Regions from separate parts of the Micromonospora sp. NPDC050784 genome, predicted to be linked through region 1. Evidence: riboswitches for the same ligand, from Rfam matches in the RefSeq annotation. Region 1 holds a riboswitch; the other holds the start of a gene.

Region 1 (4,140 bases):
CCCAGCCGGGGCGGCAGGCCGAGCCGATCGGCGGTGAGCAACAGCTCCCCGGGGCCGGCGGTGGCCGCCCGGGGCGCGATGGGGTGACCGGGCACCCACACCCCCTCGGCGGCCAGGGCGGCACCGTGGGCGGCGAAAACCGCCTCGGGTGTGCCGTCGGCGCGGACGCCGCCACCCGGTTCCAGGACGACCACCCGGTCGACCAGCGGCAGCGCCTCGGCCACCCGGTGCTCGACCAGGATCAGCGTGGTGTCGGAGTCCAACGCGCCGGCCACCGCGTGCCGGACCAGGTCGGCCCCGGCCGGGTCGAGGTTGGCGGTCGGCTCGTCGAGCAGCAGCAGGGCGGGGCGCAGGGCCAGCGCGCCGGCCAGGGCGAGGCGTTGCTGCTCGCCGCCGGAGAGCGCCGCGGTGTGGCGGTCCCGGGAGTACGGGAAGCCGACCCGGTGCAGCGCCTCGTCCACCCTGGGCCAGATCTCGTCGGCCGGCACGCCCCGGTTCTCCAGCCCGAACGCGACGTCGTCGCCGCAGCGCGCCATCACCAGTTGGGTCTCCGGGTCCTGGAAGACGATGCCGACCCGTTCCCGCCCCTTGCGCGGGTCGAGCCCGTCGATCTCGACGGTGCCCTCCTGCTCGCCGGAGTCCTCGGGAAGCAGCCCGGCCAGCGCGCTGAGCAGGGTGCTCTTCCCGGCCCCGGAGGGCCCGAGCAGCAGAACCCGCTCCCCAGCCTCAACCCGCAGGTCAACCCCGCGCACCGCCCAAGCGCGCCGTCCAGCGTGCCGCCACCCGAACCCCCGCAGCAGTACCCCGCCCACCAAACCCACCCCCTCCGGGCCGCGCGCCCGCGCCTATCCCCGGTTGATCAAGAGGTTTGCGTCAGGAGATCGCCTCCTGTTGACGCAAACCTCTTGATCAACATCATCGTCCAGGGGGTCAGATCAGGGCTCGGTTTCGGCCTGCCGGGAAGCGGTCCAGGACGCCGGTGTTGGCCAGGGCCTTCGTGAGCAGCCAGCCGCCCACGCCGGCGATCACGGTGGCGCTGACGATGGTGAGCAGCGCGTACGGGATGCGGTAGTCGGTCAGCGCGTAGTCGACGTTCCAGACGAAGAAGTCGAACAGCGCCGCGCTCAGGCCGGTCAGCGCGCCGGCGAACACCGCGGTCGGCAGCCGGAACGACCGGTACCGGAAGGCGGCGAAGGCCAGCTCGGCGCCGATGCCCTGCACGATGCCCTGCGGGATCACCGTGCCGGCCCACTGGCTGCCCAGCAGCGCGGACAGGACCGCGGCCACCGTCTCGCAGTAGAGCGCGGCGCCGGGCTTACGGATGACCAGCCCACCGATCACCGCCGGCATCAGCCAGACGCCGTAGAGCAGCGTCTGCGCCGGCGGGAAGAAGGCGAACGCGCCCTCGGTGGCGCTCCAGACCAGGCCCCAGGCCCAGAAGATGACGCCGAAGGCGACCGCGATCACCGAGGCGACCACGATGTCGATGGTGCGCCAACGGTGTGTGTCGGTGGTGGATTTCATGTGTTGCTCCCAGTTCGTGAGTGCGAACCAGGAGAAGACGCACGCCGCGTCCGGTGGCACCGGACTGCGGCGCGGCTGGAGGTCGACCGAACTCCCTGCGCTGGCATTACCCAGATCAGGTTCGAGGGTCTGCGGGCGTGCCCGCACTCTCAGCGCTGTGCGCTCCCCTGTCGGATATGAAGTTGTCTCGCTGACGCTAACACCGACCTGGGGCGCGGGCCCAGCAGGGCATCCGCCTGACCTGCGGGAGAGGCCGGCCCGCCGCCGGCTGGGTACGCTTCCGATCATGCGGGTTGACGCGCGAGGCTTCACGTTCGAGGTGACCGTCGACGGTCCGACGGACGGCGCACCCGTCCTGCTGCTGCACGGTTTCCCCCAGCACAGCGGCGAGTGGGACGACGTGGTGCCGACGCTGCAGACGGGTGGGCTGCGCACGTACGCGCTGGACCAGCGCGGTTACTCACCGGGCGCCCGGCCCACGGTGGTGGCCGACTACCGGATCCCCGAGCTCGTCACCGACGTGGTGGCGGTGCTCGACGCGCTCGGGCTGGATGCCGTGCACCTGGTCGGCCACGACTGGGGCGCGATCGTGGCCTGGGCGGTCGCCGCCCGGCACCCCGAGCGGGTCCGCACGCTGACGGCGGTGTCCGTGCCGCATCCGGCGGCCATGGCGCACGCCCTGAGCACCGACGCCCAGCAGAAGGCCCGCTCGTCGTACATCGCGCTGTTCCGCAAGCCGGAGAAGGCGGAGAAGGTGCTGCTGGCGTGGCACGCCACCGCGCTGCGCAAGCTGCTCGGCGGGGTGGGCGACACGGCCCGGGTGAACCGGTACGCCGACCCGATGCGCGAGCCGGGGGCGCTCACCGCCGCGCTGAACTGGTACCGGGCGATGTCCCGCGCCGACCTGGCCGGCGTCGGCCCGGTCGCGGTGCCCACCACGTACGTCTGGAGTGACCGGGACGTCGCCATCGGCCGGACCGCCGCCGAGGCGTGCGAGGCGAACGTCACCGGGGACTACCGCTTCGTACAGCTGCCCGGGGTGAGTCACTGGATCCCGGACGCGGCGCCGGCCCCGCTCGCCGAGGCGATCCTGGCCCGAGTCGGCGGAACGGCCTGAGTGGTGGTGGACGCCAACGGGCTGGCTGGCTCCCAATCGAACGACGGAGGACGTATGACGGTGAGTGCCCAGGACTACCTGGCCGTGGTGACCGAGACGATCGGCCGGGTGGCCGCCAGCCAGCGGGAGGCGGTGGCGCGGGCCGCCGACCTGATCGCCGAGGCCGTCCGCGCCGACGGCGTGGTGCACGCGTTCGGCACCGGGCACTCGGAGGCCCTCGCCATGGAGATCGCCGGACGGGCGGGCGGGCTGGTGCCGACCAACCGGATCGCGCTGCGCGACCTGGTGCTGCTCGGCGGCGAACCGGCCGAACGGCTCGGCCCGCTGCTGGAACGGGACCCGTCCGTCGCGCACCGCCTCTACGAGCTGGCCCCGGTGCGCCCCACCGACGTCTTCGTGCTCGCCTCGAACTCCGGGGTCAACGGCGCGATGGTGGAGTTCGCCACGCTGGTGAAGGAGCGCGGTCACGGGCTGGTGGCGATCACCTCGGCGCAGCACTCCGGCCGGATGACCTCCCGGCACCCGTCCGGGCGCAAGCTGAGCGACATCGCCGACGTGGTGCTCGACAACGGGGCGCCGTACGGCGACGCGACGCTGCCCCTGCCCGGCGGCGGCGCGGTCGGCGCGGTCTCCTCGATCACCGCGGCCCTGCTGGCGCAGCAGGTGACCGTGGAGGTGGTGGCGCGGTTGCTGGCGGCGGGGGAGCGGCCCCCGGTCTACCTGTCGGCGAACATCCCGGACGGCGACGCGCACAACAACGAGCTGGAAGCGCGGTACGCGGGCCGCATCCGACGCGGGTCCTGACATGGTGCCGGTGGCCGACGTGCGTCACCGAGATGAACGGCAGATGTCGTGAACCTGTTTCGCGCTCCGTCGGGTGGGGCATTGGCGTTGCTGCCGGCGGCCGGGACCGCCGGCAGTAGCGTCTCACCGGAGGTAGCGCGTGTCCAAGGAGACCGAGAAGCAGCGCTGGCAGCGCAACTTCGCCGACCTGCTGCAGGAGTTGCGGGTCGCCCAGACCGGCGTGCAGATCCTCTTCGCCTTCCTGCTCACCCTGCCGTTCAGTAACGGGTTCACCGAGACCACGGAGTTCCAGCGGGACGTCTACATCGTGGCGCTGCTCGCGGCCGCCGCCGCCACCGCACTGATCATCTCGCCGGTGGCGTTCCACCGGGCGCTGTTCCGGCAGGGGCGCAAACCGGAGCTGGTCCGCTTCGCCCACCGGATGGCCACCGGCGGCCTCGCCTTCATGCTGATCGCGATGGTCAGCGCGGTGCTGCTGATCACCGACTTCGTGCTGGACCGGCCGATCGCGTTCGTGCTCAGCGCCCTCACCGGAATCTGGTTCCTCATGTTCTGGGTGGCCCTGCCGTTCGCCCGCCGCAACTGGGGTGAGGACGACATCGACGACGATGACGACGACCCGGACACGATCAGCGGTCGCTGACCGCGCCGATCTTCACGCAGCGCTACCCCTGGGTAACAACCGGGGGTAGCGT
Region 2 (4,140 bases), on a different contig from region 1:
GCGCCGTGCCCGGAGGCGAGCGACGTCTGCACGGTGCCGGTGCAGCCGGTGTGCTGCTCCAGCGGGTGGGCGTGCTCGTCGTGGCCGAGCAGCACCTGGAGGTTCACCTTGGCGCAGTCGATCTGCCCGTCCTCCGGGTCGGTCACCTTGATCGAGTAGCGGACCTGGTCGCCCCACTCGAAGAACCCACCGTCCGGCGGGAACTCGATGGTCACCGTCGGCGCGGTGTTGCCCACCGTGACCGGTACGTTGGCCACCGCGGTACGACCCTTGGGGTTGGTGACGGTGAGCTGGGCGGTGTAGTTGCCCGCCGTGGCGTACGTGTGGGTCGGGTTGGCCTCGGTGGAGGTCTGCCCGTCGCCGAAGGCCCAGGCGTAGGTGAGCGTGCCACCGTCCGGGTCCCGGGAGCCGGCGCTGGAGAACTCGACGGTCAACGGCGCGGCGCCCGACGTCGGGGTCGCGGACGCCGCCGCGATCGGTGCCCGGTCACCGGCGGTGTAGTCGATCCGGTAGACGCCGGAGTTGTCGTTGTTGCCGCCGAAGCCGCTGCCCCACTCGATCAGGTACAGCGCGCCGTCCGGGCCGAACTCGAAGTCCATCGGCCGGACCATGCTCATGCCGGTGAGCAGCTGGTTGATGTCCACCAACGACTTGCCGTCGGGGGTCACCTGCATGGTGTACATCTTGTTCTGGTTCCACTCGCCGAGCAGAGCCTTGCCGTCGTAGTACGCCGGCCACTTGCGGTTTGAGTTGAGGTCGGCGTCGTACCGGTAGACCGGACCGCCCATCGGAGCGCCGCCGCCACCGATCTCCGGGTAACGCGCGTCACCGGCGTACCCGTAGTCGACGGTCGCCGGGACCACCGGCGGGAGGTTGGTCAGGCCGGTGTTGTTGGGCGAGTTGTTCACCGGCGCGGCGCAGTCGAACTTCGCGCCGCTCGGGCCGGACGGGAACGTGTAGTCGTTGTACGCCTCGTTCGTGCCCGTGCAGTACGGCCACCCGTAGTTACCGGGGGTCACGATGTTCCACTCGACCAGGCCGCGCGGGCCGCGGGTCGGGTTGTCCGCGTTCGCGTCCGGCCCGTAGTCCGCGACGTACAGCGTGTTGGTCTTCGGGTCGGTGCCGATCCGGAACGGGTTGCGGAAGCCCATCGCGTAGATCTCGGGACGGGTCTTCTCGGTGCCCGGCGCGAAGAGGTTGCCGGCCGGAACGGTGTACGTCCCGTCGTCCTCCGGGTGGATCCGGATCACCTTGCCGCGCAGGTCGTTCGTGTTGCCGGAGGTGCGCTGCGCGTCGTAGTCCTGGCGTCCCGCCCGCTCGTCGATCGGCGTGTACGAGTTGGACTCGAACGGGTTGGTGTTGTCACCGGTGGCCAGGTAGAGGTTGCCGTCGCCGTCGAAGGTCATGCTGCCGCCGGCGTGGCAGCAGGTGTTGCGCTGGGTGTCGACCCGCAGCACCTGCTTCTCGCTGGCCGGGTCGATGGTGTCACCGCTCACGGTGAACCGGGACAGCAGGTTGCGCGTGACGCCGTCGTTCGGGGCGTAGTACAGGTACACCCACTTGTTGGTGGCGAAGTCCGGGTCGAGCCGGATGCCGATGAGACCGTCCTCGTTACCGGTGAAGACGTCCAGGTCGACAGCGGTGACGGTGTTGCCGGTGTCCGGCTTCACGATCTGCACGCGACCGTCGCGCTCGATGTAGAAGACCCGCCCGTCCGGGGCGATGTCCAACTCCATCGGGTTGCTGGTGTTGCTGTCCAGCGAGACCTTCTCGAAGTTCGAGGTCTTCGAGGCGCCGCAGTCGGCGTTCTCGACACCGGCCGCGGTGCGGATGCCGCCGAGCAGGTGGGAGAGGAACTCGGGCTCCGCGTACGACTCCCGGGTGTGCCCGCCTCCGGTGTACCAGGAGCGGCCACCGTCGTAGTCCTGACACCAGGCGATCGGGTGGTCCGCACCCATCGCGCCGGCACCGGCGGTGTAGCTCTTCTCGTCCAGGCTGGCCAGCACGTGCACGTCCGGCCGGGGGTTGGTCTGGTAGTTGTACCACTCGTCGAACCGGGACCAGCGGTCCGGCAACCCGGCCGTGGACGGGTGGGCGTGGTCCTCCACCTTGACCGTGGCCTGCTGGTTCTGCGGGTGGTTGGCGAAGTACGCGCCGACCAGGTCGCCGTACCAGGCCCAGCTGTACTCGGTGTCCGACGCGGCGTGGATGCCGACGTAACCGCCGCCGGCCTTCACGTAGCGCTCGAACGCCGCCTGCTGGTCGGCGTTGAGCACGTCACCGGTGGTGGAGAGCCAGATCACCGCCTTGTACTTCGCCAGGTTGGCGTCGTTGAATGCGGCGCCGTCCTCGGAGTTGTCCACGGTGAATCCGTTGGCAGCACCGAGCTGTTGGATGGCGGCGATACCGGTGGGGATGGAGTCGTGCCGGAAGCCGGCGGTCTTGGAGAAGATCAGGACGGAGAAGGGATCGGCCGCGGCCTTTGGCGCCTTCGGCACCACCTGGCTGACCGGGGCTGCGGCTTGCGCATCCCGTGGGGGAACCTGGGCGGCCGCCTGGGCGGGCGCGCCGAACAGGGTGGTCGAGGCCATGGCCAGGGAGATCAGGGTTGCGGTGATGGGTACGCGGGCACGACGAGAACGGGACACGCCGCCTCCTGTGTCGTAGTGACAGAGCTCGCGGGAGTCGGCTCGCCGAAGGCCGTCCCTGATGGAGCCGGTGGTCACACCGTGCGACGGTGCCTCCACCGACATTTTGTCGAATCGCTGAACAAATTAATTCGGCTGCCTCGATGTCGGGCAAGATGCAGACGGGTAACGGTTCTGCAACGGGGGGCGACATTCCGAACAGGACCGTATGAAGTGCCCCATGGATCTTGGTCGTTCTGGTGCGGTCCGGCCCACCGGCCGCCGTCGACCCCGCGCCTTGGCAGGCCGGCGGATCTGTCGTACGGTGACACGCAAGTAACCCACGGGAGCCCGGTGTACCGGGCTGAGAGGGGGGCTGACAGCCCCCGACCGTCGAACCTGATCCGGGTAATGCCGGCGCAGGGAGGAGCGTTGCCGTGCCGTCCCTGGGGCGATTGCATCTCATCACCGACACCCGACCCGGTCGCGACCCACTCGCCGTGGTTCGCGCCGCCCTCAGCGTGGCCCACGCCGATCTGGTGGTGCAGGTCCGGGTCGAGGATTCCGCCACCGACCGCGAGGCGTACGACCTGACCCGGCGGGTGCTTGCGCTCTGCGCGCCGTACCGAGCGACCTGCCTGGTCAACGACCGGTTGCACGTGGCGCTGGCGGCGGGCGTCGCCGGTGGGCACGTCGGCGCCGACGACCTGCCGGTCGACGCCGCCCGCCGGGTGCTCGGCCCCACCGGTGTGCTGGGCGCCACCGCCCGCGCACCGGGCCCCGCCCGCGAGGCCGTCGGGGCGGGCGCCAGCTACCTCGGCGTCGGGCCGTGCCACACCACCAGCACCAAGACCGACCTGCCGGACCCCATCGGGCCCGCCGGGGTACGCGCCGTCGTCGACGCCGTCGACGTCCCGGTCATCGCGATCGGCGGAGTGACCGCAGCCCGGGTGCCCGCGCTGCGGGCCGCCGGGGCGTACGGGGTGGCGGTGGTCGGTGCCGTCTCCGCCGCCGCCGACCCGGCACGGGCTACCGCCGAGCTGATCGAGGCCCTGACGTGCTGACCGGCCGGTCCCCGTCACCGCCGTCGCGCGACCGGGTCCGGCCGGACGTGGCAGTGGTGGGGGCGGGGCCGATCGGGCTGGCGATCGCCTGGCGTTGCGCCACGCGCGGGCTGCGAGTGGTGGTGCACGATCCGGCGCCCGGCTCGGGGGCGTCGGCGGTGGCCGCCGGCATGCTCTCCCCGGTCGCCGAGGCGTACTTCGGTGAGCGGGAGCTGACCGGGTTGCTGCTGGCGTCCGCGGCCCGCTGGCCGGCGTTCGCCGCCGAGTTGACCGAGACGACCGGAGTCGAGATCGGCTACCGGACCGAGGGCACCCTGATGGTCGGGCTCACCGGCGACGACCTGGCCGAGGCGCGCCGGCTGTGGGCGTACCAGCAGGGGTTGGGCCTGCCCGTGACGCCGCTGCGCCCCAGTGAGCTGCGCGACCGCGAACCGGCGCTCGCCCCACGG

Evidence for each region. A riboswitch is a leader RNA that binds a small molecule or an ion and turns the genes downstream of it on or off. The one in region 1 is predicted to bind thiamine pyrophosphate.
Region 2: linked by a shared signal. The riboswitch ahead of ACIBD9_RS14060 (thiamine phosphate synthase) and the one ahead of ACIBD9_RS27935 (ECF transporter S component) in region 1 are both predicted to bind thiamine pyrophosphate.

The regions. Positions count from the first base shown of each region.
Region 1 covers NZ_JBITGG010000025.1:93,544-97,683, forward strand. The annotation lists gene ACIBD9_RS27930 (ABC transporter ATP-binding protein) at 1-812, opposite strand, end outside; gene ACIBD9_RS27935 (ECF transporter S component) at 931-1,524, opposite strand; TPP riboswitch at 1,599-1,703, opposite strand; gene ACIBD9_RS27940 (alpha/beta fold hydrolase) at 1,811-2,641, shown strand; gene ACIBD9_RS27945 (sugar isomerase domain-containing protein) at 2,696-3,445, shown strand; gene ACIBD9_RS27950 (DUF6328 family protein) at 3,585-4,088, shown strand.
Region 2 covers NZ_JBITGG010000008.1:225,154-229,293, reverse strand. The annotation lists gene ACIBD9_RS14065 (ThuA domain-containing protein) at 1-2,648, opposite strand, end outside; TPP riboswitch at 2,961-3,070, shown strand; gene ACIBD9_RS14060 (thiamine phosphate synthase) at 3,065-3,691, shown strand; gene thiO (glycine oxidase ThiO) at 3,688-4,140, shown strand, end outside.